Regions from separate parts of the Ottowia massiliensis genome, predicted to be linked through region 1. Evidence: riboswitches for the same ligand, from Rfam matches in the RefSeq annotation. Region 1 holds a riboswitch; the other holds the start of a gene.

Evidence for each region. A riboswitch is a leader RNA that binds a small molecule or an ion and turns the genes downstream of it on or off. The one in region 1 is predicted to bind S-adenosylhomocysteine.
Region 2: another riboswitch for S-adenosylhomocysteine. It lies ahead of ahcY (adenosylhomocysteinase); the one in region 1 lies ahead of metH (methionine synthase).

The regions. Positions count from the first base shown of each region.
Region 1 covers NZ_LT964854.1:1,350,171-1,366,016, reverse strand. The annotation lists gene metW (methionine biosynthesis protein MetW) at 1-68, shown strand, start outside; gene C1720_RS06220 (META domain-containing protein) at 365-922, opposite strand; gene C1720_RS06215 (glycosyltransferase family protein) at 1,254-2,969, shown strand; S-adenosyl-L-homocysteine riboswitch at 3,233-3,311, shown strand; gene metH (methionine synthase) at 3,349-6,150, shown strand; gene C1720_RS06205 (hypothetical protein) at 6,399-6,659, shown strand; gene C1720_RS06200 (hypothetical protein) at 6,838-7,341, shown strand; gene C1720_RS06195 (hypothetical protein) at 7,534-7,761, shown strand; gene C1720_RS06190 (dynamin family protein) at 8,139-10,127, shown strand; gene mutY (A/G-specific adenine glycosylase) at 10,124-11,173, shown strand; gene ubiB (ubiquinone biosynthesis regulatory protein kinase UbiB) at 11,322-12,896, opposite strand; gene C1720_RS06175 (ubiquinone biosynthesis accessory factor UbiJ) at 12,893-13,525, opposite strand; gene hisG (ATP phosphoribosyltransferase) at 13,701-14,345, opposite strand; gene C1720_RS06165 (DUF2242 domain-containing protein) at 14,661-15,356, opposite strand; gene C1720_RS06160 (Dps family protein) at 15,551-15,846, shown strand, end outside.
Region 2 covers NZ_LT964854.1:2,564,963-2,580,808, reverse strand. The annotation lists gene lptG (LPS export ABC transporter permease LptG) at 1-290, shown strand, start outside; gene C1720_RS11515 (sirohydrochlorin chelatase) at 335-718, shown strand; gene C1720_RS11510 (CysB family HTH-type transcriptional regulator) at 731-1,681, shown strand; gene C1720_RS14460 (hypothetical protein) at 1,797-1,928, opposite strand; S-adenosyl-L-homocysteine riboswitch at 2,115-2,205, shown strand; gene ahcY (adenosylhomocysteinase) at 2,301-3,728, shown strand; gene C1720_RS11500 (DNA alkylation repair protein) at 3,833-4,531, shown strand; gene C1720_RS11495 (hypothetical protein) at 4,620-5,162, shown strand; gene C1720_RS11490 (DUF6882 domain-containing protein) at 5,184-5,990, shown strand; gene C1720_RS11485 (TlyA family RNA methyltransferase) at 5,999-6,811, shown strand; gene metF (methylenetetrahydrofolate reductase [NAD(P)H]) at 6,853-7,674, shown strand; gene C1720_RS14040 (hypothetical protein) at 8,114-8,326, opposite strand; gene C1720_RS11470 (ABC transporter permease/substrate-binding protein) at 8,325-9,839, shown strand; gene C1720_RS11465 (zinc-binding dehydrogenase) at 9,921-10,901, shown strand; gene C1720_RS11460 (SDR family oxidoreductase) at 10,971-11,849, shown strand; gene C1720_RS11455 (ABC transporter ATP-binding protein) at 11,908-12,666, shown strand; gene C1720_RS11450 (hypothetical protein) at 12,756-13,118, opposite strand; gene C1720_RS11445 (alpha/beta hydrolase) at 13,318-14,460, opposite strand; gene C1720_RS14035 (LysR family transcriptional regulator) at 14,567-14,827, shown strand; gene C1720_RS11440 (LysR substrate-binding domain-containing protein) at 14,781-15,470, shown strand; gene tilS (tRNA lysidine(34) synthetase TilS) at 15,837-15,846, opposite strand, start outside.

The DNA.
Region 1 (15,846 bases):
GCCGCCCCGTGCGCCGCCTGCCCAACCTGCTGGCGGGCACGGCGGTTTTCAAAATCGCGCGCGGCTGAAAACCGGCCCGGCTGCGCCCCGCCATCCGCCCGAAGGGGCGAGCGGCATCAAAAACAAGAGCGGATTCAGGGGTATCGAAATGCCGCCTCGCGCAGATTCCACTAGGACGTCATGCTACGGATAAAGGAGCAAATCCAAAGCACCGTTGCCATCAACAAGGCGGCCCGCCGCTTCCGGCTTGTGGCTCCCTATGGCTCCCTATGGCTCCATCCCGTAGCTGATGCGCTCTTGCCGCACATAGCCAGCTCCCAAGGGCTGGCGGCGCACGCGCAAAACGGTGCGCGCGCCGCTGGCGTCAAAGCGAACCTGGCGCGCCAGCAGGCTCGCCTTGCAGCAGCCACTCGCTGCCGTTGATAAAGCGCAGGCGCAAGCTCGCCGCAGGCTGGCCGCTCTGCTGGCGTGCGGTTTGCAGCCGCCAATCCTTCACGGTGGGCAGGATTTGCTCCAGACGGTCTTCCAGCGCCATCAAGCGGGCGTCGGCACAGCCCTTTTTGGTGCCCATCAGCGGCTCAATCAGCATGCGTTCGCCTGAAAGCAGATAGCGCCCGCGCAACTGGTTGCAGGGAGCGGCCACGCTCACGGCAGCCTCGTCAAAGCGCAGCACCACCGGTTCAGACAGGGCGGCGGCAGCGCGCGTGAACCAGGCGCGATCCTTGCCGCGCACGGCCTGCAAGCGCCAGCGCCAGGCCGTGAGCGCCTGCTGCCCGGGCGCCAGCAGTTCAGCCGCCTGCTGGCGCACAGGCGCAGCCTGCGGCGTCATCTGCACGGGCTGGGCCATGCTGGCGCAAGCCGCCCATGCGCCGCAGCACACGGCCAGGGTTTTCCAGTTGGGCGAAATCATCCGGCGAAACATTGAAGGCCTCCTTTCAGAATAAGCAGAGCCACTTATGAATGGCGCAAGGATGATAGCCGCGCGAGGTTGTGAATCGAGCCATGCACGGCCTGGGCCGCGAAAGGGCGGCAGGCGAGGGGAGAAAGCAGACTGGCACGCTCCTCTATCCATAGCATGATGTCCTGGTGCATGCAGCGCAGAAGGCATTTCCGGCCCATTTGAATTGCTCCTGTCTTTGCATCATCGAAGCGCCTTGAACAGCTTCTTGAATGCAAAGGCGCAGCCATGAGCCAAGCGCGGGCGCGGCGACAATCCCGGCCTTTCGTCCGTCACTTTCCCCGCCTTTTCGCACGTGAATACCCCCCGCCCCGCCCTCGTTACGCAAGAAGCGGCCCGCCGGCTGCCCAGGCTGGCCTTGTGGCTGCTGTGTCTGGCCTATGTGCTGCCGGGCTTTGTGGGGCGGCAGCCGTGGAAAGGCGATGACCTGGCTTCTTTCGGGTTCATGCAGGCCATGGCCGAAGGGCGCTCGGGCTGGCTGGCGCCGCAGCTCGACGGCCTGTCGCCCGATGTGGCCGCGCTGCTGCCTTACTGGCTGGGCGCGCTCGCGCTCAAAGCCACGGCCGGCTGGCTGGCGCCTGATGTGGCCGTGCGTTTGCCGTTTGCACTGATGCTGGCGGGCACGCTGGCGGCCACTTGGTACGCCACCTATAACCTGACCCGCCTGCCCGGCGCGCAGCCCGTGGCGCTGGCGTTTGGCGGCGAGGCGCAGCCGCGCGATTACGCCCGTGCGCTGGCCGATGGCAGCCTGCTGGCGCTCATTGCCACGCTGGGCATGGCGCAGCTGGCGCACGAGACCACGCCTGCGCTGGCGCAGCTGTGTTTTACGGCGCTGGTGTTTTTTGGCTTTGCGGCCATGCCTTTTCAGCCGCGCGCGGCGGTGGCGGCCACGCTGCTGGGGCTGCCTGCGCTGGCGCTGTCGGGCGCGCCCACGCTGGCGCTGGCATATGGCGCGGCAGCGGTGCTGGCGCAACTGTGGCCGGGCTGGCAGGCCGCCGCGCCTGCCAACGCCTTGCAGGCAGGCGCGCGCCGCCGCCTGCTGCTGGCCACGCTGGCGGCCATGCTGGCCAGCGCGGCCTTGGGCTGGCGGCTGGGCTTGTGGCGCTGGCAAATCACGTGGCCGCTGGCGGCGGCGCAGTGGCGCTCTCTGGCGCGGCTGTTTGCCTGGTTCACCTGGCCCATTTGGCCGCTGGCGCTGTGGACGCTGTGGCGCTGGCGCGCCCAGCTGCCGCGCCCGCGCCAGCAGCGCCACCTGGGCCTGCCGCTGATGATGGCCGGCATGGCCATGCTGGCGGCGGTGTTCACGCCCGCGCGTGACCGCTCGCTGCTGGCGGCGCTGCCGCCGCTGGCGGCGCTGGCGGCGCTGGCGCTGCCCACGCTGCGGCGCGGCATGGCAGCGCTCATTGACTGGTTCACCGTGCTGTTTTTCAGCGGCTGGGCCATCGTGATCTGGGTGGTTTGGATTTCGCTGCAAACGGGCGTGCCCGCCAAACCGGCGGCCAATGTGGCGCGGCTGGCGCCGGGCTTTGAGCCGGTTTTCCAGTGGCCCGCGCTGCTGGCGGCGCTGGCGGCCACGCTGGCCTGGGCCTGGCTGGCGCGCTGGCGCACGGGCCGCCACCGCGCCGCGCTGTGGAAAAGCCTGGTGCTGCCCGCCGCCGGCGCCACGCTGTGCTGGCTGCTGCTGATGACGCTGTGGCTACCCGCGCTGGACTATGGCCGCAGCCTGGCCGCGCAGGTGCGCAGCGTGGCGGCCATCGTCGGCCAGGGCGCGTGCGTCAATACGTTTGCGCTCAACGCCACCCAGCTGGCGGCCCTGCGCTTTCATGGCGGCTGGCAGCTGGAGCCGCTGCCGCGCTTTGACGCGCCCGCCACCTGCCCGTGGCTGATTGCCCCGCTGACAGCCAGCCCCTCGCAACAGCAATGGGCGCAGCGCCTGGAAGTGCCCCGCCCCACGGACAAGGGCGACACGCTGCTCGTCTTCGCCCGCAACGCGGCAGACGGCAGGCCGTAAGCGCCTGTTCAAAGCCTGGCCGTAAGAGCATGAAATAGATAAACTATTTTTTGCTCTTGAATCTGTAGCTATAAACCCCGATAAAAACAGCGTTAAGCGGCATTATTGGCCCTTCATTTTTGCTCCCTTTTCTATAAAACCAGACAAGCGCGGCCCAAGGCTTGCAGCGCTACGCTCGACGGCGGTGAAAGACCGCTTGTGCGAGCCTGTTTTGGGCGGCTTCGGCGGCATGGCGCGTGGCGGCTGCCTAGAATGCGCGCCCTCTTGCCAAGGGGCGTCGCAACGGAGCTTTTTTCCGCCAGGCTTGGCGGATGTTCCGCGCGAAAACGAGGCTCGTGCCTGCCCTCCTGGCTGCGTTTTCCGGTCTTCAGTGAATCCCATGTCTGCTTCTGCCGCTTCCGCCGACGCCCCCCAACCGCCCATCCCGCCGCTGCGCCTGTCGGGGCTGGAGCCTTTGAGAATTGACGAAAACTCGCTGTTCGTGAACGTGGGCGAGCGCACCAACGTCAGCGGCTCCAAGGCGTTTGCGCGGCTTATCCTGGCCGAGCAGTACGAAGAGGCGCTGGCCGTGGCGCGCCAGCAGGTGGAAAACGGCGCGCAGATCATCGACGTGAACATGGACGAGCCGATGCTCGATGCCGAAGTGGCGATGGTGCGCTTTCTGAACCTGATGGCCAGCGAGCCGGATATCGCCCGCGTGCCGGTGATGCTGGACTCCAGCAAGTGGAGCGTGCTGGAAGCGGGCCTGCGCTGCCTGCAAGGCAAGGGCATCGTCAATTCCATTTCGCTGAAAGAGGGCGAAGACGAGTTCAAGCGCCAGGCCACGCTCATCAAGCGCTACGGCGCGGCGGTGGTGGTGATGGCGTTTGACGAAAAAGGCCAGGCCGATTCATTGGAGCGGCGCATTGAAATTTGCTTGCGCGCTTGGCGCGTGCTGGTCGATGAGGTGGGCTTTGCGCCCGAAGACATCATCTTTGACCCCAATGTGCTGACCATTGCCACGGGCATGCCCGAGCACGACAACTACGCGGTGGACTTCATCGAATCGGTGCGCTGGATCAAGCAGAACCTGCCGGGCGCAAAGGTTTCGGGCGGCATCAGCAACGTGAGCTTCAGCTTCCGGGGCAATGACCCCGTGCGCGAGGCCATTCACACCGTGTTTCTCTACCACGCCATACGCGCGGGGCTGGACATGGGCATTGTCAATGCCGGAATGATCGGCGTGTATGACGAGCTGGAACCCGTCTTGCGCGAGCGCGTGGAAGACGTGGTGCTCAACCGCCGCCCCGACGCCGCCGAGCGCCTGCTGGAGATTGCCGAAACCGCCAAAGGCGCAGCCCGCGACGACAGCCAGAAACTCGCCTGGCGCGGCACGCCCGAAAACCCCGCGCCCGTGGCCGAGCGCCTCTCGCACGCGCTGGTGCATGGCATCACCGACTTCATTACGCAAGACACCGAAGAGGCGTATCAGGAAACCATCGCCAAGGGCGGCCGCCCGCTGCACGTGATTGAAGGCCCGCTGATGGACGGCATGAACGTGGTGGGCGACTTGTTCGGGCAGGGCAAGATGTTTTTGCCGCAAGTGGTCAAAAGCGCGCGCGTGATGAAGCAGGCCGTGGCCCACCTGGTGCCCTACATCGAAGAAGAAAAGCGCCGCGACGAAGCCGCCGGCAAAGACGTGAAAAGCAAGGGAAAAATCATCGTCGCCACCGTCAAGGGCGATGTGCACGACATCGGCAAGAACATCGTCACCGTCGTTTTGCAATGCAACAACTTTGAAGTGGTGAACATGGGCGTGATGATTCCCTGCCACGAAATCCTGGCGCGCGCCAAGTGCGAGGGGGCCGACATCATCGGCCTGTCGGGCCTGATCACCCCCAGCCTGGAAGAAATGCAATACGTCGCTGGCGAAATGCAAAAGGACGACTATTTCCGCTTGCGCAAGATTCCGCTGCTCATCGGCGGCGCCACCACCAGCCGCGTGCACACCGCCGTAAAAATCGCCCCGCACTACGACGGCCCCGTGGTTTACGTGCCCGACGCCTCGCGCAGCGTGGGCGTGGCCCAGGGCCTGCTGGGCGAAGGCGCGGCGCAATACGTGGCCGAAGTGCAGGCCGACTATGAAAACGTGCGCCAGCTGCACGCGCGCAAAAAGCCCGCCGCAATGTGGAGCCTGGCGCAGGCACGCGCCAACAAAACGCCCATAGACTGGGGCCGCTACCAGCCGCCCGCGCCGCACTTTCTGGGCCGCCGCGTCATCCGCAACCTGCCGCTGGCCGAGCTGGCCGCCTTCATGGACTGGGGGCCGTTTTTCCAGACCTGGGACCTGGCGGGCAAATTCCCGGCCATCTTGCAAGACGAAATCGTGGGCGCGGAAGCCACGAAGGTGTATGAAGACGGCCAGAAGATGCTGCGCCACATCATCGAAGGCCGCTGGCTGACCGCCCACGCCGTGGTGGGCTTTTGGCCCGCCAACCGCGTGCACGACGACGACATCGCCCTCTACGCCGACGAAAACCGCGATCGCGTGCTGCTCACCTGGCACGGCCTGCGCCAGCAAACCGAGCGCCCCAAAGACGCGAAAACCGGCCTGCACCGCCCCAGCCGCTGCCTGGCCGACTTCATCGCCCCGCGCCACTGGCCCGAGGACAGCCACGATGGCCCCGTGCTCAAGGACTACATCGGCGCATTCGCCGTCACCGCCGGCATCGGCGTGGAAGAAAAAGCCGCCCAATTCCTGGCCCGCCACGACGACTACAACGCCATCCTCTTCAAATCCCTGGCCGACCGCCTGGCCGAAGCCGGCGCCGAATGGCTGCACCGCCGCGTGCGCACCGACTGGTGGGGCTACGCCGCTGACGAGGCGCTGGACAACGCCGAACTGATTGCCGAAAAGTACCAGGGCATCCGCCCCGCGCCCGGCTACCCCGCCTGCCCCGACCACACCGTCAAGCAGCCCCTGTTCGAGCTGCTGGGCGCGGGCGAAATCGGCATGTGCGTGACCGACCAAATGGCCATGATGCCCGCCTCCAGCGTCAGCGGCTTTTACTTCAGCCACCCCGAATCCACCTACTTCAGCGTCGGCAAGATCAACGAAGAGCAGGCCGGCGACATGGCCCGCCGCCGGGGCATTGCCCCCGAGCAGATGCGCCGCATCCTCGCGCCCAATCTCAACCTGTAAGAGCCTGCTACGAAAAAGATGACTTAATCATGTCCCAGGCGTTGTGCCCCACTGTTCATCGCTCATGTCACTTGGATACATGACGATTGTTTGCTGCAGATTTCCTCTCTGGGGACAGGCGCTCAAAACCCCATTGGGTGAAGCGTTGGGCATTCACGCAAAGTGCTTGAACGAACAAAGGCAGGTCTAGGGTCGCTTTGGAAGCGCTAATGCACCAGCATGGAATTGAGCGTGTGTCAGGAGCGGATTTGTCGCCGCCCTGCTCACTGAACAAGGCGCAAGCTCAAATTCAGGGTTTTTGCATGAAGAACGGCGCCTATGAGCAGGTTTTAAAAGGCGCTCAGCAGCTTGCAGACAACCGGGCCGCCCGCCGCATCGGGCAGCGGCTAGGCAAAGCGGGGCGCATCGTGCGTCCTTTGGGCATCATGCTGGATTCCATCAATGTTGCGCAGGCGTTCCGAGAAGATGAAAAACCGCTCCGGCCGTGCCACCGGCAGTTTGACCGGTAGTGGTGCGGCTGGTGTCTGGGGGAGTACTTGTGGGAGGCATTGCCGGAGCTTTGCAGGCAAGAGGTTGTTTGATGGCATCTGGAGTTTGTTCTGAAACTGCGCATTGGAAACGCACAGAGAGACTGTCTGCGAGATCGTTCTGATGGGTGCCAGAAGTGGAAAACAAATCGCCGTGGCCATGACCATGCGGGACGAGCGCAGGTTTCTGGCCTTTTTGCGCACGACGGCGGATGTGCAGATCCTGGCGCTCAATAGCCCCAGTGCTGATCGCGTGTGGCTAAACGCCTTTCCGCCCCGGCGCAGCCAAGACAGGCTGAGCCGAGGTTTCGTGCTCTGGAACCGCGCCTTCGACTGGGAGCCGGAAATCCAAACCTTCCAGCACGGCGCAAGCGTGATCAACGCGCACCGTGCGCCGGTCATCGAGTACTTGCGCCACCCCTTTTTTGTGCCTTCGCGCGAAGCCGGGCGGCTGTTCTGGTCGCGCGGCGTGACTATTGATGGGCCATATCTCGGCGAAGACAAGGTCAGCCGTTATGCCTACGACCCGGAGAGATTTGATGTCTGGTGGCGTCAAGTCATCCAGTGGATCAAAGCAAACTCATATCACCGCTCAGATCAACACGGCTTCATCCACTACCTGCCCTGGGCCTGGTGGATGTATGGCCGCTGGGGGCGGGGCTGAAGCCGCCCCGCAGCGGTTCTTGAAGCGCGGGGCTGATCCCGAAATCACACCCGACTCGCCAAGGAGCGTTGCAGCAGGGCGGTGCATCGAATGGCCGTGTGCGCTGCCCTGTCTGGCTTGGCGGATGCCCTGGGCGAAAACGAGTCTCGTGCCTGCCCTCCTGGCTGCGTTTTCCGGTTTCCAGTGAATCTCATGTCTGCTTCTGCCGCTTCCGCCGACGCCCCCCAACCGCCCATCCCGCCGCTGCGTCTGTCTGGCCTTGAGCCGCTGGTAATTGATGAACACTCGCTGTTCGTGAATGTGGGCGAGCGCACCAACGTCAGCGGCTCCAAGGCGTTTGATGTCCAATGGCTGATAGAGCTATTGCAAGCGCAAGGCGTGCCAATCGTGATCTCACAAAGACCAGCCTTTGTCCATTGACGAGCACATGTACCTCTGGCCTCACCTCATTGAAAACTTCTTTGGCAAGCTCAAGGAGTTCAAACGCTTTGTGCCATACACAGTGACAAGACCGACGCCAGCTTCAAGGCGGTGATCTATCTGGCTTCGGTTGTGATTCAATTTCAGCAATTCTCAACAGGCCTTAGCCAAACCTGGAGAGTCTTCTATGGATACAGAAGCAGAATAGCTCCCGTTCTTGCGGTCTGATGCGCCGGGTGCGGCTCAGGCGGCTGGCCGGGGGCAGGAAAGGCGTCTGGCGTCCGCCAAACGGAAGAGCGCGGCGGCAGGCAGCAGGTAATATCCCTGAGCTTACGTTTGGCAAACAACTGCCCAGGGGCAAGGCCGCAGCGATGACGATGACCGCTTTCAACCAACAATTTGACCAACACCATGTCTGGCGCGACGCCATGTCCCGCCGCCTGCGCACGCTCACCGAATGGCTGGGCGCGCGCGACTTGCTGGACGATGCCGCCGTCGAGCGCCTTCAGCAGGTGCAGGACCAGCTGCGCTCCGAAAAAGTCACCGTCGCTTTCGTGGCCGAGTTCTCGCGCGGCAAGTCGGAGCTGATCAACGCCGTGTTTTTCGCCGGATATGGCCGCCGCATCATGCCCGCCAGCGCCGGGCGCACCACCATGTGCCCCACCGAGCTGGGCTGGGACGCCAGCGTGCCCCCTTGCCTGCGCCTGCTGCCCATTGAAACGCGCTTGCAGCCGCAGTCGCTCACCGACTGGCGCATGGCGCCCGAAAAATGGACGCGCTTTGATCTGGACGTGAACGACGCCGAGCAGCTGGCCAGCGTGATGGAAAAAGTCTCCGAAACCCTGCACGTGCCCGTGGAGCAGGCGCGCGCGCTGGGCTTCTGGCACGACGAGCAGCCCGACGACAACCCGCCCACCAACGCCCAGGGCCTGGTGGAAGTGCCGCGCTGGCGGCACGCGCTCATCAACATGGCGCATCCGCTGCTCAAGCAGGGGCTGGTGGTGCTGGACACGCCCGGCCTGAACGCGATTGGCGCGGAGCCTGAGCTGACGGTGAACCTGATTCCGCAGGCGCAGGCCGTGGTGTTCATCCTGGCCGCCGACACGGGCGTGACCAAGTCCGACCAGACCATCTGGCGCGAGCACCTCTCGCCCATGACGGCGGGCGCCAGCTCGCACTTTGTGGTGCTCAACAAGATCGACACGCTGTGGGACGCCCTGAGCAGCCCCGCGCGCATCGAGCAGCAAATCACCAGCCAATGCGAGCAGACGGCCGAAATCCTCTCGCTGGACAAAGACCAGGTGATCGCACTGTCCGCCCAGAAGGGCCTGCTGGCCAAGGTGCGCGGCGACGAGCAGCTGCTTCAGGAAAGCCGCCTGCCCCGCTTTGAAGACCTGCTGGGCCGCCGCATGCTGGGCGAGCGCGAGGCCGTGCTTGAATCTGCCCTGCGCGCGGCGCTGGGCAACGTGGAAGCCGCCTGCCACCGCGTGCTGGCCGTGCGCAAGCGCGAGCTGGCCGAGCAAAAGCAGGAATTGCAGGGCCTGCGCGGCAAGAACCAGACCGTCATCCGCCAGATGCGCATGCGCGTGGACATGGACAAAGGCGAATTCGACCGCAGCGGCGCCAATGTGCAGGCCGTGCGCGCCGTGCACATGAAGCTGCTGCGCGAAATCATCAAGCTGCTGGGCGCCTCCAGCATCAAGCGCGAGCTGCTGGAGCTGAGCACCTCGCTGCGCGAGCCGGGCATCAAGTTCGGCCTGAAAAAAGCCTACGGCAAGGCGTTTGACAACCTGCGCGACATCGTCAGGCAAGTGCAGACGATGGAGATGGAAATCGAGACCATGCTCAACGCCACCTTCCGCCAGCTCAACGCCGAATACGGCTTCACGCTCCAGCCGCCGCCCGCGCCCGACATGTCGCGCTTCATCGACGACCTGGGCGCCGTCGAGCGCAGCCATTTGCAGTACCTGGGCATGGGCAACATCTTCCAGCTCGCCCGTCCCGAATTCACCGAAAAGCTCGTGCGCGCGCTGGCCTCGCGCATCCGCTCCATCTTTGAAACCGCTCTGGGCGATATCGAGCTGTGGAACAAAACCTCCTCCTCGCAGGTGGACACGCAGCTTCGCGAGCGCCGCCGCGCCTTCAACCGCCGCATGGAAGCCATCATCCGCATTGAAGAAGCCGCCGGCAACCTGGAGCAGCGCCTGAGCGAAATCGACGAGCAGATGGCCCTGCTGGACGAAACCGAAAAAGGGCTGGCCGCGCACATGCACGACATCCGCGCGCAAAGCCCGGCCTCCGTGTCGCCCCGGCCTTCTGCCGCCTACCAGACCACGGTGGCCGACATGCTGCCCGCCCTTTCGTGAGCGGCGCGAGCGAACCGCCCGCCAGCTTCGCCGCCCGCCTCCTTCACTGGCAGCGCCAGCATGGCCGCCACGGCCTGCTCTGGCAGGGCACGCGCGATCCTTACCGCGTGTGGCTGTCGGAAATCATGCTCCAGCAAACGCAAGTAGCCACCGTGCTGGGCTACTTCGCGCGCTTCATTCAGCGCTTTCCTGATGTAGCTGCGCTGGCTGCCGCCTCGTCTGACGAAGTCATGGCCCTCTGGAGCGGCCTGGGCTACTACAGCCGCGCCCGCAACCTGCACCAGTGCGCGCGGCAGGTGATGGAGCGCTTCGGCGGCCAATTTCCCCGCAGCGCCGCCCTGCTGCAAACGCTGCCGGGCATCGGCCCCTCAACAGCTGCCGCCATCGCCGCCTTCTGCTTTGGCGAGCGCGCCGCCATACTGGACGGCAACGTCAAGCGCGTGCTCACCCGCCATCTGGGAGACGCCAGCGACCTGGCCGTGGCCGCCAACGCCCGCGCCCTGCACGCCCGCGCCCTGGCCCTGCTGCCCGCCAACAGCGCCGACATGCCCGCCTACACGCAAGGCCTGATGGACCTGGGCGCCACCGTCTGCACGCCGCGCCAGCCCCAGTGCGGCCGCTGCCCCGTTGCCGCCGACTGCACCGCCCGCCAGCAAGGCCGCCCGGAAAGCTACCCCGTCAAAACCCGCAAGCTGCGCCGCAGCGCCCAAACCTTGTGGCTGCTGCTGGCGCAAACGCTGCCCGAAGCGCAAAGCGCGTGCTGGCTGGAAAAGCGCCCCGCCAAAGGCATCTGGGCGGGCCTGCACGCCTTGCCCGTGTTCGACAGCCGCGAGGCCCTGCTCGACGCGCTGCCCGCCAGCGCCAGCGTGGCGTGGCTGCCGCCGCTGGCGCACGCGCTCACGCACAGAGACCTCACCTTGCACACCGCCCGCGTTCACCTGCCCGCCACGGCCCGCCTGCCCATTGCCGGCCAATGGCGGCGCGATTGGCCTGACCTGGGCCTGCCCGCGCCCATGCGCCGCCTGCTGCAACAGCAGCAAGCCTGAACAGACGGCAAAAGGCGCGATTTCGCTCCTTTATTCAGAGCATGATGTTCTAGTGGAACAGGCGCAAGAGCACTTTTTCAAGCTCTGAATTTGCTTCTCTTTTCAAAGCATCCTGGGCCGCTTCAGGCAAGCGGCGCGGAAAGCCTGATCAAGCGTGCCACCACCCAGCGCGCTGCGCCGCCAGCATGGCCAGCAGGCCCAGGGCAAAGCCTGCGGCGCACCAGGCCAGCGCGGCCAGGCGGCGGCCTTTGCGCTGCGCCTGGGCCAGATCGCGCACCTGCTGTTGCAGCTGCGGCAGGCCGGCCGAATGTTGCAGATGGGCGTGCAGCAGACGCGGCAGCTCGGGCAGAAGCTTGGCGTAGTAGGGCGCTTGCGCCTTGAGTTCGCGCAGCAGGCGGCGCGGGCCGATTTGCTCGTTCATCCAGCGCTCCAGAAACGGCTTGGCCGTGCTCCACAAATCCAGGTCCGGGTCGAGCTGGCGGCCCAGGCCCTCGATGTTGAGCAGGGTTTTTTGCAGCAGCACCAGCTGCGGCTGGATGACGACGTTGAAGCGCCGCGAGGTCTGAAACAGCCGCATCAGCACCATGCCCAGCGAAATTTCCTTGAGCGGGCGGTCAAAGTAAGGCTCGCACACGCTGCGGATGGCCGCTTCCAGCTCGTCGATGCGGGTGTCGGCGGGCACCCAGCCGCTTTCCACGTGCAGCTCGGCCACGCGCTTGTAGTCGCGCCGGAAAAAGGCGGTGAAGTTCTGCGCCAGGTATTCCTTGTCGTACTCGGTGAGGGTGCCGACGATGCCGAAGTCCAGCGAGATGTAGCGGCCAAAGGTTCCGGGCGCGACGCTGACCATGATGTTGCCCGGGTGCATGTCGGCGTGAAAGAAGCCGTCGCGAAACACCTGCGTGAAGAAGATGGTGACGCCGTCGCGCGCGAGCTGGTGGATGTCCACCCCCGCCTCGCGCAAGCGCTGCGTCTGGCTGATGGGGATGCCGCTCATGCGCTCCATCACCAGCACGTTGTCGCGGATGTAGTCCCAGAACATTTCGGGCACCAGCACCAGGTCCAGCCCGGCCATGTTGCGGCGCAGCTGGGCGGCGCTGGCGGCTTCGCGCGTCAAATCCAGCTCGTCGTGCAGGTATTTGTCGAATTCTTCGGCCACTTCGCGCGGGCGCAGGCGCTTGCCGTCGGCAAACAGGCGCTCTACCCAGCCAGCCAGCATGTGGATGAGCGCCAGGTCCTGGTCAATCACCTTGAGCATGCCGGGCCGCAGCACCTTCACGGCCACATCGCGCGCCTTGCCCTCGCGGTCTGTCAGCGTGGCGAAGTGCACTTGCGCGATGGAGGCGCTGGCCACCGGCTCGCGCTCGAAGCTGGTGAAGATGGCCCCCAGCGGGCGGCCAAAGGCTTTTTCGATGATGGCAATGGCCTCACTCGTCGCAAAAGGCGGCACGCGGTCTTGCAGCAAGGCGAGTTCATCGGCCACGTCAGGCGGCAGCAAATCGCGCCGGGTGGAGAGCACCTGGCCGAATTTCACGAAGATCGGCCCCAGCCGCTCCAGCGCCATGCGCAGGCGCTGGCCGCGCGGCGCCGTCAGCCGCCGGCCGCGCCGCGTCAGCCGCCCCAGCGCGCGCAGCCACGGGCGCGGCAGGCAGGAAAGAGCCATTTCGTCCAGCCCGTAGCGCAGCGCCGTCCAGGCGATGAAGCAGGCGCGAAAGAGTTTTTTCATGGCCGTGGCGCGCCTGCGTTCATGGAAACATCAGCTGCGCCGCCTGAACAACCCGCACGGCCCGCGCCGCCCGGCAGCCCGGCGGCAATCTGGCGCAACCCCTGCGCCAGCGCGCGGCCCGCCTGGGCCAGCGCGTGCGCGGGCGCGTCGCCCAGCAGGCGCGCCAGGTCTTCCTCCACATCCCAGCGCACGTGGTCGGCCAGCCAGTTCACCTCGGCAGCCAATTGCACGTCGCCTTCAATGCGCACCGCCGGCTTTTCGCCGTGCAAAGCCCCTTTCAGGGCCGCTTGCGCCAGCGCCAGGGGCGACTCATCGGCCAGCGTCAGCACCAGATCGGGCAGCCCGTCCGCAGCGGCCAGCTCGCACAAGCCCGCTGGCGTGGCCGCCAGCTGCGCGCCCCAGCCGCGCCACTGCACGCGCACCACGCGGCCCTTTTGCCGCGCCAGCCGCGCACGCGCCTCAGGCTCTTGCATCAGCACGTGATTGAGCAGCAGCACCACGCGGCGCGCTGCCTCATCCGTCAGCCAGGCCGGCGGCGCGGGAGGGCGGGGCAAGCCCGAGGCCAGCGATGAGAGCTTTTCAAGCGCCTGCGAAGCCAGCGCGAAAGGAGGGGGCGGGGTGGTCGTCATGGCGGTGTCTGGTCAGAAAAACCGCCCTGGCACGCGTGGCACAAGCGGCCCGGGCAGAAAGACAAAAGGACAAAGCCCGCGCCGCGCGCAGGCCCAGATCAAGCGGAGATTATTCAACGCCACAGACCGCCCAGAGCCGGCTTTTTGCCCCTGCGGCCAGATTGCAAACAAGCTCTCAGGCCTGCTCGTGTACGGCTTGCGCGAAGGCGTCGATGATGCGGCGCAGCGGCGCGGTGTGCAGCTTGAGCGCGGCCTGATTGACGACGAGGCGGGAGCTGACGTCCATGACGCGCTCGACTTCCACCAGCCGGTTGGCCTTGAGCGTCTGGCCGCTGCTGACCAGATCGACGATGGCTTGCGCCAGGCCCGTCAGCGGCGCCAGTTCCATGCTGCCGTAGAGCTTGATGAGATCCACGTGCACACCCTTGCGGGCAAAAAACTCGCGCGCAATGGCCGGATATTTGGTGGCTACGGTGATGCGCCCGCCCGCGCGGGTGGCGCTGGCGTAGTCAAAGCCCGCAGGCACGGCCACGGCCATGTGGCAGCAGGCGATGCCCAAGTCCAGCGGCTGGTACAGGCCCGGCGCGCCTTGCTCGGCCAGCACATCCAGCCCGGCCACGCCCAAGTCGGCGCCGCCGTAGGTCACGTAAGTGGGCACGTCGCTGGCGCGCACGAGGATGACGCGCACGTCATCACGGCTGGTTGGCAGGATGAGCTTGCGTGAAGTCTCGGGGTCTTCCAGCACTTCAATGCCCGCAGCAGCCAGCAGCGGCAGGGTTTCGTCGAAGATGCGGCCTTTGGACAGCGCCAGGGTGATCACGGGTGTTTTCCTTCCAAGCAGGGCGAAAGCGCGAATTGTGAAGCCTTGCCAGGCGGCCAGGCCCCAAATCCAAACTCAAACTTGCTCCGCTGGCCGCCTTCAGACGCAGGCGGAACGGGCTCCCCCGAGGGGGCCGCCTGACAGGCAGAAAGACCGGACCGAAATAGCCAAGGTGAAGATAGCGGGCAAGCAGGTTAATTCTGCTCTTTTATTGATAGCTACATGTCCTAGTGGAGCTTGCGCGAACTGGCATTTCTATGCCTTTGAATTTGCTCTTTTTTTTGATGCCGCCTGACGTGCGCAATCAGTGCCGCATCACTGGCTGGCTTGCGCCGGGCCAGCGGCGGCGGCTGGCTTGGTCACTTCGGGCGCGGCGGGCGGCTGCGCCGGAGCGACGGGCGCGGCGGGCGCGATGGCCGTGGCTGGCGCGGGAGCGGCCACGGTGGGCAGATAGCGGCCAATGAGATCGAAAAACTGCTCGTACAGATGGGCGCGGGTGACGGTGCGGCTGGAAATCTTGACCATCGAGTCGTGCCCGCCTTCCAGCGGCACCGACAGCGAGGCCACGCCCACGCCCAGCGAGGCGGAGTCCTTGACGCGCCGCAGGCCGTATTGCTCTTGCAGGCCGCTGGCGAAGGCCATGGTCTGCGGCTGGCCGTCTTTGTCTTGCAAGGCGGCGCAGACCACGCGGAATTCAAGCTGGGCGTGGTAGTTGGCGTCTGGCTGGAAGAATTTGCGGCCCACCACCTGCTGGGCGTTGCCGCCCTTGCCTTCTTCCAGCACGTAGCCCTGGCTGAGCAGGGCGCGACGCGCAGCTTCGCAGGTGTGCTGGGGCGTGGCGGCGAACAGATGCGAATGGGTGTTGGCGCTGAAGTCTTCGGGCTGGTAGTCCAGCAGCGCCGGGGGCGAGCCGGAGACGCCAGCGCACCCGGCTACGAGCCAGGCGCTGGCCGCCACGCCAGCAAGGCGCCCCGGCAGGCGCCGCCCCCATGTCAGGCAAGAGAGTTTCATCAGGCAAGCACGTGCAGTTTTTCAGGAATGGCGATGGTAAGGCGGCAGGGTGAACAGACCGTAACGAAACCCGGGGATGGCGCGGCGGCAAGGCGCTGCCAGGAGGTGGAGAGGAGATGGATATAGTGAGAATGCCTGTTATTCAGAACGGGCTTTTTCTTTCTTCTTTTCCCCTTCATTCCAGGAGATTTCTCATGGTCAAGAAAACCGTCAAGAGCGCTTCGGCCAGCACAGACAAGGCCGTCAGAAAAGCAAGCGGCGCGCCTGCCGTGAATATCGGCATTTCGGAAAGAGACCGCGCCGCCATCGCCAGCGGCCTGTCGCATTTACTGGCCGACACCTACACGCTGTATCTGACCACGCACAACTTCCACTGGAACGTGACGGGCCCCCTGTTCAATTCCCTGCATGACATGTTCATGGCGCAGTACACGGAACTGTGGAACGCGGTGGATCCGATTGCCGAGCGCATTCGCTCGCTGGGCCATGT
Region 2 (15,846 bases), 1.2 Mb from region 1:
CCCAGCGCTATGAAATCGAGTTCTGGCGCAAGGTGTTCTACCCGCTGGGCTGCCTGGTGATGATGGTGCTGGCGCTGCCCTTTGCCTACCTGCATTTCCGCTCGGGCAACATCTCCGGCCACGTGTTCATTGGCGTCATGGCGGGCATCAGCTTCTTTTTGCTCAACAACGTCTTCGGCTTCATTGGCAATTTGCGCGACTGGCAGCCCTGGCTGGCCGCCGCCACGCCCGGCCTCATCTACTCGCTGCTCTCGCTGGCCGCCTTTGGCTGGCTGGTGCTGCGGCAGTAAGCGCCGGGCGGCACCCGCAAAGACGGCAGAAAGAAGGCAGGCACATGGCGCGCGGCATCATCCTTTTCGCCCACGGCTCGCGCGATCCCTTGTGGAGCGCGCCCATTGAAGCCGTGGCCCGCCGCATGCGCGAAACCGCCCCGGCGGGCGTGGCCGTGTCTTGCGCCTACCTTGAATTCACCGCGCCCAGCCTGCCGCAAGCGGCTGCCCGTCTCATTGCCCAGGGCGCGCTCAGCCTGACCGTCTGGCCCATGTTTTTAGGCATGGGCCGCCACGCCCGCGAAGACCTGCCGCGCCTGCTGGCCGCGCTGCGCCACGCCCATCCTGGCGTGCCCATCACGCAAGCGGCCACCATCGCCGAACACCCCGCCGTGCTCGACGCCCTGGCCCGCGCGGCTCTTTCCGGCCCCTTTGACCCCCGCGCCTGAACCCTTCACGCCATGAACCTGCACCAGTTCCGTTTCGTCCAGGAAGCCTCGCGCCGCAACCTCAACCTCACCGAAGCCGCGCGCGTTCTGCACACCTCGCAGCCCGGCGTTTCCAAGGCCATCATCGACCTTGAGCAGGAGCTGGGCATCGACATCTTCACCCGCCACGGCAAACGCCTCAAAAGCATCACCGAACCGGGCCGCCACGTGCTGGAAAGCATTGCCGTCATCCTGCGCGAGGTGAACAACCTCAAACGCATCGGCGAGGAATACACCGCGCAAGACACCGGCACCTTCTCCATCGCCTCCACCCACACCCAGGCGCGCTACGTGCTGCCCCAGCCCGTCGCCCGCCTGCGCCAGGCCTGGCCCAAAGTCAGCATCCGCCTGCACCAGGGCAACCCCCAGCAAGTGGCGCAAATGGTGCTGGACGAACAGGCTGAAATCGGCGTGGCCACCGAATCGCTGGCCGACTACCCTGACCTGGTTACCTTGCCCTGCTACGAGTGGCAGCACATGCTCGCCCTGCCCGAAGGCCACCCGCTGGCGCGGCAAAAGCGCATCACGCTGGAAGACATTGCCGCCTGGCCGCTCATCACCTACCACCCTTCCTTCACGGGCCGCGCCCTCATTGACCAGGCCTTTGCCCAGCGCGAGTTGCAGCCGCGCATCGTGCTCGAAGCCATTGACTCGGACGTCATCACCACCTACGTCCAGCTGGGCCTGGGCATCGGCATCGTGGCCGAAATGGCCACGCAAGGCAGCGCCCCCGAAAACATGCGGGGCCTGCTCACCCGCCCCCTGGGCCACCTGCTGGGTTCCAACGTCGCGCGCGTGGCCTTCAAGCGCGGCGCCTACCTGCGCCAGTTCGTCTATCACTTTGCCGAACTGCTCTCCGACCGGCTGGATCGCGATCTGGTCGCCAAGGCCATGCAAGGCCATGTGGCCGACTACGAACTCTGAAAGCCGGCCCTATTTCGCTCCTGTATCCGTAGCATGACGTCCTAGTGGAGCCAGCGCGAAAGGGCATTTTGATGACCCTGAATTTGCTCCTTTTTCTGGTTTCTCTGCGCTTGCCTCAAAAGATCAGGTCAAGTGCCGGACCATGCGCCGAATGCAGGCGATCCTTGCGCAGCCTGGCCAAGGCCCTCTCCACCACCCAGCGCTTGGACAGCGCCTTGAAGCCATGCCGCTCATGGCGTTTGATCACCCGTGCATTCCAGCCGAATGTTTTTGAGAGAGGGTTCCCAAGCGCGGACTTGCCATTTGCGTGATTCGCCCGCTCTCATGCGTCCAGCCAGTGCCCATTCATGGCGGAAATGGATTGGAAACCGGCGCAAAACCGGCGCAATTGGCGGTGTTTTTGCCCGTGCGCGCCTGCCTATAATCCGCGCCGCCCTTCGAGGAGCGTTGCATCCCCCGCCTGTTGGCGCAGGGTCAGGCTCGAAGGGGCGGTTTCTCCCCCTTCGCAACGACGCTCACCCGCTGATGAACGCGTGGTGAGCTTTTTTTTGGCGTTTCGCCAGGCCCGCGCGGGTATCGGTGGTTTTTCTCTTTTTTTCATCAAGGAAAGACCCGCCATATGAATGCGCCTTTGAATGTTTCGCCCGAATCCGTGATTGCCGATATTGGATTGGCCGCCTGGGGCCGCAAGGAAATCCGGATTGCCGAAACGGAAATGCCCGGCCTGATGGCCATTCGCGAGGAATACGCTGCGCGCCAGCCGCTCAAGGGCGCGCGCATTGCGGGCAGTCTGCACATGACCATTCAGACCGCCGTGCTGATTGAAACGCTGCAAGCGCTGGGCGCGCAAGTGCGCTGGGCTTCGTGCAACATTTTCAGCACGCAAGACCAGGCGGCGGCAGCCATTGCGGCAGGCGGCACGCCGGTTTTCGCCGTCAAGGGCGAAACGCTAAAAGACTACTGGGACTACACGCACCGCATTTTTGAATTCGGCCCCAAAGGCAGCCAGGCCGAAGGCCCGAACATGATTCTGGATGACGGCGGCGACGCCACGCTGCTGATGCACCTGGGCCAGCAGGCCGAGCAAGACGCCAGCGTGCTGGCCAACCCCAAGAGCGAAGAAGAGCGCGTGCTGTTTGCCGCCATCAAAGCCAAGCTGGCCGAAGACGCCAGCTGGTACACGCGCAAGAGCGCGCAAATCATTGGCGTGACGGAAGAAACCACCACCGGCGTGATGCGCCTGAAGGAGATGTCGGCCAAGGGCACGCTCAAGTTCCGCGCCATCAACGTGAACGACAGCGTGACCAAGAGCAAGTTCGACAACCTGTATGGCTGCCGCGAAAGCTTGGTGGACGGCATCAAGCGCGCCACCGACGTGATGGTGGCCGGCAAAGTGGCCGTGGTGTGCGGCTACGGCGACGTGGGCAAGGGCTGCGCCCAGGCGCTGGCCGCCCTGCGCGCGCAGGTGTGGGTGACGGAAATCGACCCCATCTGCGCCCTGCAAGCCGCGATGGAAGGCTACAAAGTGGTGACGATGGAGCAGGCCGCGCCGCTGGCCGACATCTTCGTGACCACCACGGGCAACAAAAGCGTGATCCGCCACGAGCACATGGTGGAAATGAAAAACGAAGCCATCGTCTGCAACATCGGCCACTTTGACAACGAAATCGACGTGGCCTCGCTCGAAAAATACCAGTGGGAAGAAATCAAGCCGCAGGTGGACCACGTCATCTTCCCCTCGGGCCGCCGCATCATCTTGCTGGCCAAGGGCCGCTTGGTGAACCTGGGCTGCGCCACGGGCCACCCCAGCTACGTGATGAGCAGCAGCTTCGCTAACCAGACGCTGGCGCAAATCGAGCTGTTCACCAAGCCTGATCAATACGAGGCCGGCAAGGTTTATGTGCTGCCCAAAATCCTGGACGAACACGTGGCCCGCCTGCAACTGTCCAAGCTCGGCGCCACCCTCACGCGCCTGACGGATGAACAGGCCGCCTACATCGGCGTGAACAAGGAAGGGCCTTACAAAACCGACGCTTACCGCTATTGAGGGCGTGAAAGACTGCCGCGCTGGACGTTTGGGCTGTGCGGCGCGGCAGCCGTTTTTGAAAAACCGGCCTCATGCAAATGCGCAAGCCGTGATGGGGCTGCTCAATGCAGCAGCGCATTTGCACTGCGCCAGCGATGGGAGCGGCAAACATGGAAGCGCAGATGCTTTTGAAAGAATTGCAGAATCTGGCGAATGCCGACGATGCCCGTGCGATGAAAGCCTACATGAGAGGCCGCTTTGAGTTTCTGGGCGTCAAAACGCCCGCCAGGCGCAAGGCCGCAAAAGCATTTTTCAAAAAGCATGGCGGCGCTGATATTGACTGGCGCTTTGTCCGGCAGGCATGGGAGCATCCCTTCCGGGAAATGCAATATGCGGCGCTGGATTATCTGGAAACCAGAAAAAACCTTCTGCGCCCCGGTGACCTGCCCCAATTGAAGAAACTGGCGCAAACCAAATCCTGGTGGGATACGATTGATTTTCTTGACCGGCTGGCGGGCGGCATCATTGCCGGCTTTCCTGAAACCAGGCCCGTCATCTTGCAATGGAGCCGCGACGAAGATATCTGGCTGCGCCGCCTTGCCATCGACCATCAGCTGCTCAGAAAGGATCAAACCGATCAGCACCTGCTGGAGCAGATATTGGTCAATAATCTCGACCAGACGGAATTTTTCATCAACAAGGCCATCGGCTGGGCGCTGCGGGACTATTCAAAAACCAATCCCGAATGGGTGAAAAACTTCATCAGGCAGCACCATGGCAAAATGGCGCCTCTCAGCATCAGGGAAGCCAGCAAATATCTGTGAGGCGGACACCGGAAACATGCCTCGGCAACGGTTTGAATTGGGGTGAATCAGCAGGGAGAAGAAGATGATAAAACGGTTTTCAAGGCACATGCCGCCACGCGAGGATTTTCAGCATGTCCGGAAGCAGAAAAACTGGCGGGCATATTGCGTGGGAGGGCTGTTTCTGGCATTCATGCTATGCATGTTATTGCTGAATTTGTGGATTCAACCGGTTGCAACATGGGCCTTTTTGACGATTCTGATATTGCTGACATGGTGCCTGGCAGAGGCCGAAAGCAAGCGTTTGCGGGCATTGGCCGCCAGCCGCGCGGGCGAGGGTATTTGCCAATTTGCCCGTCAAGCCCGTTGCCGCGAAAATGACCCGTGGGTGGTGCGCGCCGTTTATGAGGAGCTTGCGCATCAGACAGCCCGGTTCGCGAAGGCGGCCGATTTTCCCGTGCGCTGGGATGATGCTATTTGGCAGACGCTGAAAATAGATGAGGAGGATGTGGAGAATGCCTGTCTTCCCGTCATGGCCTGGCGCGCTGGCCGCAGCCTTGATAAAACCCGTGAAAATCCCCGGGCGGGCAAAGTCGAAACAGCAGGCGATCTGGTGCGTTTTCTGAATGCCCAGCCCCGGCTGGCTGGTTAAAAATATTTTCAAGGAGCGGAAATGTCTTTTCTGGGCTGGCTGTTTGGCGGCAGGCGGGGCAGGGCGCAGGAGCAGGCGCGGGTTTTGTCTGCGGATGAGCAGATGCGGCGGCTTCTGGCGCGGTTTGGCGCGCTGGGCATGGAAAAGCAGGCCGGCTTGCAGGAGCTGGTGGGCGAGGCGGGCTGGAGCGGTGATGTGGCCGCGCAGTCGCTGACGTTTGACAACGGCTTTTCATGCCACATTCAGGCCATAGGCAGTTATTCGCTGAGAAACGACACCTGGCGCTGGGCCTGGACCAATGCGAAGGCAGGCTGGCCGGATGAAGCGCTGGCTGACGCGCGGGCCATGCGCGAATACGGGCGCTCGCATGGATTGGCGTTGCTGCTGGATGAAACGGATTTCGCGCTGGAGCGGCGCTGGGTGCACGCCATCGGCATGACGGCCAGCGCCTTGTGCAAGGCGGATGCGTATTATCTGGCCAATTATGGCGAGGGTATTTTGGTTTGCACGGTTTATTCGCCTGAAGTGGCGGCGAAAAATGCCGCCATCAATGCCGACATTTCTGAATTGGCAACCATTTCCACCACGCTGGAGCAGTTGTTTTCCAATTTTGAATTGAATTACCGCAGGGCCTTGCGATGCTATTTGAAAGCCAAGGGTTTTGATTTGACGGAAGACAGCGTGGCGGGCGGCAGCGAAATAACAGCCCGCAAGGAAGGCGTGCGCGTGACGGCGCGCTTCAACGAGCTGGGTTTGTTGCAGGCGCTCGATGGCGCGCCCGCCCCCATACCCCCTGCGGCGGCCCCCGAGCCTGCGCCCGGCCCATGAGCGCCACGATGCGGGCCGATCAACTGCTGGTGGCGCGCCAGCTGGCGGCCACGCGCAGCCAGGCGCAGCGGCTGATTGCGGCGGGCGCGCGCTGGCGCGTGGCAGGCGGCGCGTGGCAACCCGTGCGCAAGAGCGGCGAGGCCTTGCCGCAGCAGGCGCAAATCGAATTGCAAGATGACGCCGAGCGCCGCTATGTCTCGCGCGGGGGCCTGAAGCTGCAAGGCGCGCTGGCCGCCACGGGGCTGAACGTGGCAGGCTGGCGCTGCCTGGACGTGGGCCAGTCCACGGGCGGCTTTACCGACTGCCTGCTCCAGCACGGCGCGGCGCACGTCACGGGCGTGGACGTGGGCCACGGCCAGCTGCACCCGCGCCTGGCGCAAGATGCGCGCGTGCGCTGCATCGAGCGGGTGAATGCCAGGCATCTGAATGCTACTGTTTTCAGAGCATCATGTCTTAGTGGAAATTGCGTGGATGGCGATTTAGACCCCCTTGAATCCGCTCCTCTTTTTGATCTGGTGACGGGCGATCTTTCTTTCATCTCCCTCACGCTGGTGCTGCCCGCGCTGGCGGCGCTGGTGCGCCCCGGCGGCCACGCGCTCATGCTGGCCAAGCCGCAGTTTGAGTTGCAGCCGCAGCACATCGGCAAAGGCGGCATCGTGCGCGACGATCGCCTGTATGCCCTGGTCGAGCAGCGCCTGCGCCAGGCTTGCGCGGCATGCGGCCTGGGCGTGCAGCGCTGGCTGCCCAGCCCCATTGCGGGCGGCGACGGCAACCGCGAGTTCTTCCTTCACGCCACCCGCCGCGCGCCTTCCGGTCTTTGACTTTTCACGAACCCTTTTACGAACGACGAACGCAGCACGCCATGAAACACGCCCTGAGCCTTGAATTTTTCCCGCCCAAAACCCCCGAAGGCGCTGAAAAGCTGCGCGCCACGCGCGCGCGCCTGTATGCGCTGCAACCCGGGTTCTGCTCCGTCACCTTCGGCGCGGGCGGCTCCACGCAAGACGGCACGCTGGCGGCGGTGCGCGAAATCCTGGCCGAAGGCATGCCCGCCGCGCCGCACCTGTCGTGCATAGGGCAAACGCGCGAATCCATCCGCCGCCTGCTGGCCGACTACCGCGCGGCAGGCGTCAAGCGCATCGTCGCCCTGCGCGGCGATCTGCCCAGCGGCTACGGGCTGGGCGGCCACTTTCAGTACGCCAGCGATCTGGTCGCCTTCATCCGCGCCGAAACCGGCAGCCACTTTCACATCGAAGTGGCCGCCTACCCCGAAATGCACCCCCAGGCGCGCTCGCCCCGCGCCGACATGGACGCCTTCGCCGCCAAAGCGGCTGCCGGAGCCGATTCGGCCATCACGCAATACTTCTTCAACGCCGACGCCTACTTCCGCTTCGTGGACGAGCTGGCCGCGCGCGGCATCACCCTGCCCGTGGCCGCCGGCATCATGCCCATCACCAACGCCACGCAGCTGCTGCGCTTTTCTGATGCCTGCGGCGCCGAAGTGCCCCGCTGGCTGCGCCTGCGCCTGGAAGGCTACGGCGACGATCTGGCCTCCATCCGCGCCTTCGGGCTGGACGTGGTGGCCGCCCTCTGCCAGCGCCTGCTGCAAGGCGGCGCGCCCAGCCTGCACCTGTACACCATGAACCAAAGCGAGGCTGCGCTGGCGCTGGCGCAGCGGCTTTGAAAGCGGCCGGCCTGCGCCCTCGCCGCAACAATGGCCTGCAAATCATCCGGGCGCGGCCCAAACGATGATCTATAACCGCCGCCGCCCTGATATGGACGGCATCATCGCCATTTACCCAAGCTCCGGCATCAAGCGCCCCGTTCATGATGCCGACCGCATTCGCGAGATGTCATTGACAAACGCCTGATCACTGAAATCAAACAGGCGGCAGGCGAACAAGGCATGCTGTTGCTTCTCTCGGCTCCGGCTGCAATGGATTATTATCTGAAAATCGGCATGAAAATCGTATCAAACGGGTTCATGACTCAGCGGACAAAATAGCGGCATTTCAGCGATGAAACGCAATACGCAATCCGGATGGTTTGATCCTGCAAAACCATCTGCAAGTGCCGGATTCAGTCAAATGAAAAGCAGACGGCACGCTTTGAGCTTGTCAGTTTCAGATCTTGAGCGCAAAGGGCCTGGCCTGACGGAGACAAAGGCAGCCTGCCCCATTTTTCCAAAGTTCAGGCTGCCTTTCAAAATTCAAATTCGTTGAAACCTTGCTTGCAGGCAGCTTCTCCCGCCGCAATCCTTGAAACAAATGCCATTCGGATATTGATTCCAGATTCATCACAAGCGGCAGGATTTCAGGCGGCCGCAGGCAAACCATGTTATCCCTTCCTTTTTCCCTTTCCGAACTCGCCCAAATGCTGCTCACGCATTTGTGGCTTTCCGGTTTCGCCTTATTGGCGGCGGTATTGCTGGCCGTTCCGGCGGCGATTGTGTTCGCGCGCAGGCAACGGGCGGCAGAGGCGGTATTGCAGCTCGCCAATGTGCTGCAAACCATTCCGTCGCTTGCGCTGCTGGGTTTGCTCATTCCGTTTGTCGGCATTGGCTCGCCGCCCGTGCTGATTGCGCTGACGCTGTACGCGCTGCTGCCGATCTTTCAAAACACCTATCTGGGGCTGACCCAAATTGATCAATCCATTCAAGACGCTTACACGGCGTTCGGCCTGTCGCGTTGGCAGTCGCTGTGGCGAATTGAATTGCCCATGGCGCTGCCTGCGATGATTTCGGGCATCCGCACGGCGGCGGTGCTGATAATCGGCACGGCGACGCTGGGGGCCTTGATCGGCGCAGGCGGCTTGGGCAACCTGATTTTGCTTGGCATCGACCGCAATAACATGGCCATGACGTTTACAGGCGCATTGCTCGCCGCGCTGCTGGCCGTCGGCGTGAGCGGCATCATTGGCCTTTTGCAGAAATCGCGGCGCAAATTGCCGCTGGCCCTTGCACTGGCGGCGGGCTTCGGTGCATTCAGTTTCACGCAAATTTCATTTGCGCCCACCGTGCAAAACGTGGTGATTGCCGGCAAAATGGGCAGCGAGCCTGAAATTCTCATCAATATGTATAAATTATTGATTGAGCGGGAAAACCCGAAGACAAAGGTGACGCTCAAGCCCAATTTCGGCAAAACCAGTTTCCTGTTCAGCGCGCTCAACAGCGGTGAAATCGACATTTACCCCGAATTCACAGGCACGGTGCTGGAAGCCTTGGTGCAAGTGCCAATTGAACAGAAGAACCGCCATTTATCGCCCGATGAAACCTATCGACAGGGTAAACAATTATTGGCGGAACAATATCAGTTGGAATTTCTGCCGCCGATGTCTTATCAGAACACCTACGCGCTGGCGGTGAAAGAGAGCTACGGCGCGGCGCACCAGCTCAATACAATCAGCGATTTAAAGCGGGCTGCATCCGATATTCGGGCAGGCTTTTCGCTGGAATTTGCCGACCGGGCGGACGGATACAAAGGCATGCAGGCTGCCGGCATCACGCTGAAAAACATCGTCCGCCTCGAACCCGCCCTGCGTTACACCGCCCTGCTGAACGACAAAATCGACCTGGTAGAAGCCTTTTCCACCGACGCCGAATTGAAGCAATACCAGTTGCGCCTGCTGAAAGACGATATTTCCCTGTTTCCCGCCTATCAAGGCGCGCCGCTGATGAAAGCCGAATTTGCCGCAAAAAATCCGCAAATTGTGGCCGCGCTGAACCGCTTGGCAGGCAAAATCAGCGAAGCTGAAATGAGCGAAATGAACTACCGCGTGAAAGTGCAAGGCGAAAGCGCGGAGCATGTAGCGCAGGATTATTTGGAGAAAAATGGGTTGTTAGGAAAGTGAAATTGGCAGCAGGCTACCTGAAAGCATCAGAAGCAGCCTGCAAACTCTCTCTAAATAAAAACAACTTCTTAGGAAAACGTTATGAAAGCCGTAAAAATCTACCAAGCCGGCGGCCCGGAACAACTGATTTATCAAGACGTGCCAACACCTGATATCAAAGAGGGTTGGTCACTGGTAAAAATCAAAGGCTTCGGCATCAACCATTCCGAGATTTTCACACGCGAAGGCAAATCGCCGTCTGTCCAATTTCCGCGCATCTTGGGCATTGAATGTGTAGGCGAAGTGGCGCAAAGTTCCACGCCCGCGCTGGCGGTCGGACAAAAGGTCGTCTCCATTATGGGCGAAATGGGGCGTGCCTTTGACGGCAGCTACGCCGAATATGTGTTGCTGCCCAACGAGCAAATCTACCCCGTTCATACCGATCTGGATTGGACGACCCTTGCTGCGATTCCCGAGACTTATTACACTGCATTCGGTTCATTGCAGCAGCTATGCATCGCGCCGCAAGAACGCGTTCTGGTGCGCGGCGCAGGCAGCGGCGTGGGCGTGGCGTTTGCCCAGTTGCTTAAAGCGCAGTTTCCGCACATTGTGCTGAATGGTTCAACGCGTAATCCTGCCAAAGCGGCCCGTTTGCAGGCGGTCGGATTTGACGAAGTGATTACCGAAGCGGGCGGCAAACTGAAAACTGACCAAAGCTACGACAAGATTCTGGAATTGGTAGGGCCGGCAACCCTGCGCGATTCCTTCTCCCACATCAACGAGCATGGCATCGTCTGCAATACGGGGCAACTCGGTAATTTGTGGTACGTAAATGATTTTGATCCGATTATCGAACTCAAAAACAACAGCTATCTCACCGCCTTTTATTCTGGCCATGTATCGCAAGCCAAGCTGGATGCGATGTTTGATTATATCCGGCGATTCAATGTGAAAATTTTGATTGAACGCGTGTTTGCATTGGAACAGGTTCCCGAAGCCCACCGTTTCTTGCAAAGCGCGGACGGATTTGGGAAAGTGGTGGTGATGAACGGACGGGGCGGACTGCCTGAAAAGGCTGCTTGAAACCTCAAAGGCAATCAGCACATGGCTTGAGAGAAGTCGTGCAAACAGAAGATTGATATCTCTATTGGAATGCACAAGGAAAACAAGATGGATATTGCTATTACAGGCGCCAGCGGCAACATCGGCGGCATGGTCGCCCGCCATTTGAACGCACGCGGCCTGCCGCTGATTCTGCCGCTGCGCAATCCCGCCAAAGCCCCCGATTTGCCGAATACCGAAGCGCGGCAGTTTGCCTATGGCGATTTCAAGCTTGCCAAGCAGGCATTAAGCGGCGTGGACGTACTTTTTATGGTGTCCGCCGCCGAAAGCCCGACGCGCGAGCAGGAGCATTTGACTTTGGTGCAGGCTGCTTTGGAAGCGGGCGTGCAACACATGGTCTATCTCTCTTTTGCACAGGCGGCGTTGGACAGCACCTTCACGCTGGCGCGTACCCATGCAGTTACCGAAAATGCGATCAGGCAAACGAATATGCGCTACACCTTTCTGCGCGACAATTTTTACAGCGAGATGATGGCAAATCTTGCCGATAACGCGCATTTGATTGCAGGCCCGGCCGGGAATGGTCGCGTGGCGTGCGTGTCGCAAAAAGACGTGGCGGAAGCAGTCGCCAGCGTGATTGCCGGCATCGCCGCGCAAAACCGCGCGCACGACAACCGCACTTACACGCTCACAGGCAGCGAATCGCTCAGCTTTGCCGATATCGCCCAAACCCTGACCGCCATCACCGGAACGCCATACCGCTACCACAACGAAACCGTGGAAGAAGCCTTTGCCAGCCGCAAAGCCGCCTATCCCGACACGCCCGATTGGCAGATCGAGGCGTGGGTTTCCACCTACACCGCCATCGCCAAAGGCGAACTCGCTGCCGTTTCAGACGACCTGCCGCGATTGTTAGGGCACGCGCCGATCGGTTTTGAAGCCGTAGTAAAGGCACAATATGCCAGATAATCTTGTTCCGTTTATCGAATTTCGCGGCGCAGGCAAGCAGTATGACGGAAAATATGCCGTGCGTGAACTGGATTTCACCATTTATCAGGGCGAGTTTTTCGTGTTGGTGGGCGGTTCGGGCAGCGGCAAATCAACCACTTTGCGCATGATCAATGCGCTGATTGAACCGACTGACGGCAATGTTTACCTGCACGGCAAGCGCATTAAGGATTACGACATCCGCCAGCTTCGCCACCAGATCGGCTATGTGTTGCAGCAGATTGCCCTGTTTCCCACCATGACCGTGGCGCAAAACATCGCGCTCATGCCCGATATTCTGGGCTGGCAAAAAGCCGAGCGCAGAGCGCGCGTGAATGAATTATTGGAGCTGGTGGAACTTTCGCCCGAACATTACCGCGACCGTTATCCGCACGAGCTTTCCGGCGGCGAACAGCAACGCATTGGCATTTTGCGCGCCATTGCCGCCAAACCCCAGGTGCTGCTGATGGATGAACCCTTTTCCGCGCTTGACCCGCTGGTGCGAGCCGTGCTGCAAGACCAAATTGCCATGATTCACAAGAAATTGGGCGCCACCATCGTTTTCGTGACCCACGATATGCAGGAAGCCTTGAGGCTCGCCTGCCGTATCGGCGTGATGCACAACGGCAAACTGGTGCAGATCGGCGCGCCGGAAGAAATCAAAAACCGGCCTGCAAACGATTATGTGAAATCCCTGTTTTCCACCGCCGATACGCCCAATGCAGCGCAGCTGATCAGTCAGTTTCACCAGATGGACCCGCACGAACAGGCAGCAGTGCGGCAGGCCTTGCTGGGGTAGGCCGCCGTGCGGTTTGGGCATTGATGCCTGCCGGAGCCGCTGTAAAACTTTAGTTGGCCCGCCTTGATATGAGGGCGCCTTTTGAAGTTTTATATGAATTTCTTGAACCATTTATCCAGGAAGTTCATTTGTTCCTCTGTATGAAACCAATGTTCTCCATGGTTCATGACGGTGACGGTAGCGCCGATCTTGTTTGCGAAGTTCATCATGATTTCCAAAGAAGTGATCATGGAATAATAGGCGCCAATGCTGTTGGCTATTAAATAGATTTTATTGTATTGAGAAGTTGCGAGATCAAAAAAATCAGGAAACTCCAATTGGGCCTCCCACGGGAATCTCGATTTGTAATCAAACCCCATGATCACATGTTCGCTGTCGAAAAATTTTTTATAGTAGTCAGCTTCTTTTGCATTTCCGCCTTGGCCATGTATGTAGATAACGGCATTTTTCATGATGATGGCCTCATTGGGCGTTTATCAGGCTGACCGGCTGGCGGGCGCAGAGTGGGTTTCAGTCCAGCGTTTTTGGGTTTCGCTGCTTGGTGAGCTGAAACCCGCCCTGCGTCTGCTCTGTCTTCAGGCGGCCTTTTCAGACTGTGTTTGCATATTCGGGCTGATTTTGGGCTTCGTTGAAACCGCGTTTCGGTCCGCCTTATTTCAAATTTGCCTTGAAGAACTGCTCGAACTTGTCAAACGGAATCTTGCCGCGTGCATTGTCGTACAAATCCGTGTGGCTCGCGCCCGGCACGATGTATAGCTCCTTGTTTGGGCTGCCCAGCGATTTGAACGCGTCTTCGCTGAAATAGCGGGAATGCGCCTTTTCACCATGCACGATTAAGGCGGGTGCGCGTAATTCACTGGCGCGTTGCAGAATCGGCATATTGATGAATGCCAGCGGAACGGTATTTGCCCACGAACCTTGCGGATTGGAATTGACCGCGCGCGGGTGGAAGCCGCGTTTCGTGCGGTAGAACTGTGCATATTCGGCAATGAACTTTGGCGTGTCGGCGGTGATGTCTTTTTCGGGGTCAAGATTGTTGGCGGGCGCAAGGGTGGCGTAGCTGTTTTGTGCGGCGTCCCAGCGGCCATTGTTCAACTGCGTTTTCATTTGGTAGCGTGCTTCGGCGGTTTGCGCGGGGGCGCGGTCGTAGCCGCCCAGGGCGTTTTGCTTCATATTGATTTCATAGCCGTTGGCCATAACGCGGGTCATGTCGTACATGGTGCTGGTGGCAACCGCCTTGATGCGGGTGTCGCTGGCGGCGGCGTTCAGCGCCATGCCGCCCCAGCCGCAAATGCCCAAGATGCCGATTTGCTCGCGGTTCACGAAATTTTGCAGGCCGAGAAAATCGACGGCGGCGGAAAAGTCTTCGGTATTGATGTCGGGCGATGCCATATTGCGTGGCTCGCCGCCCGATTCGCCAAGGTAGGACGGGTCAAACGCCAGGGTTACAAAGCCGCGTTCGGCCATTGTTTGCGCGTACAGCCCGCTGGACTGCTCCTTCACCGCGCCGAATGCGCCGGCCACGGCAATCGCAGGCAGCTTCTGGCCGGGGCGGATGTTTTTTGGCATATACAAGTCGCCTGCCAATGTGATGCCATAGCGGTTTTTGAAGGTGATTTTGCGGTGTTCCACTTTGTCGGATTTTGGGAATATCTTGTCCCATTGCTCGGTGAGTGACATGGCTTGGGTTCCTTTCATATGGGTGACGTGAATATCGGCCAGGGCCGGGGCGGTCAGAGTGAATGCCAGGGCTGCGGCGGTTTGCATGAAAGTTCTGAGAAAGGGGTGGTTCATGGGCGGCTCCTTGCTGCTGGTGAATGGAATGAAATGGATTATTGGGGGCCGGTTGCTCCGGCACAATGAATCATTTTGGAATTGACTATTCGCCAAAGAGGAACTCATGAATCGGCTGGAGGCGCTCAGGTACTTTTGCGCGGCGGCGCAGACGCTGCAATTTCGGCAGGCGGCATCACGCCTTTCGGTTTCACCGCAGGTGGTGACGCGTGCGATTGCCGAGCTGGAAGCGGCTTTGGGCGAGCCGCTGTTTGCCCGCAGCACGCGCCAGGTGCGGCTGACTGACTTTGGCACGCGTTTTTTGCCGCGCGCGGCAGTTCTTGCTGGATGGCGAGAAGCTTTTTGCCACGGCGCGGCAAAAGGATGACGAGATGGCGGGCGTGGTGCGCATTACCGTGCCGCGCTTGCCTGGCAACGAGGCGCTGCTGGCTGACTTGCTGGCGCGCTGCGCTGATTACCCAGATTGGGTGATTGACTGGCGCGTGGATGAGGCGCGTCTGAATGCCGTGGAGAACTGCATCGACATGGGCGTGCGCCTGGGCCTGGAGCCGCAGCCGCTGATGATCGTGCGCCGCATCGCGCAAACGCGCGACCTGTTCGTGGCCGCGCCGCAGCTGCTGGCGCGCCTGGGGCCGCCGCGCGATCTGGAAGATTTGCGCCGGCGCTTTCCCGCCAGCAGCCTGATCCATGCCGAAACGGGCCGCTCCTGGGGCTGGCCCGTGAATGACGGGCTGCACCTGACGCCTGCGCTGCCACGCTTTGTCAGCAATGATCCTTGCAGCGAGCTGGCCGCCGCGCTGGCTGGCCGCGTGTGCGCCCTGCTGCCTGACGACCTGTGCCGCGCGCCGCTGCAAGAGGGGCGGCTGGTGGAGCTGTTTCCCAGCCTGCGCCGCGCAAGCTGGAGCCTGTTTCTCTATCGCCCGCAGCGCAGCATGACGCCAGCCCGCGTGCTGGCCGTGTTTGACTGGCTGACGCAGGCGCTGCGGCGGCAGTATGCGGCGCGGCAGTGAAGGGCAGGGCGGCTGCGCGTTCAGCCTGCCGCACGTTCATGGCCACCGTTTGCAGCTTGGCTGCGGCGTACGCTGGACAGCTCTTCTCGCGGGTGAACGGACTGCGGACCAGTTTGGGGAGCCTGTTCAAAGACCTGGCCGTGAGCGCAAGTGCGCCAGCCACGCACAGCCCCGGGTTTGGCGCGCTTGACTCTTTTTTGGAGCAGATTTGGAACTCTGAAAATGCCTTTGCCGTACGGTTTCACGGGCTTTATCGCTATTTAAGCAGTAGCGAAACCAGCGCTGTTTTTCAGGGCACGGGAGGCTGCAAAAACTGGTGCGCAGACGGATGGTGAGCAGGTTTTCAGCGCCGCGCTCTGCCCGCGCTCATCCGTTT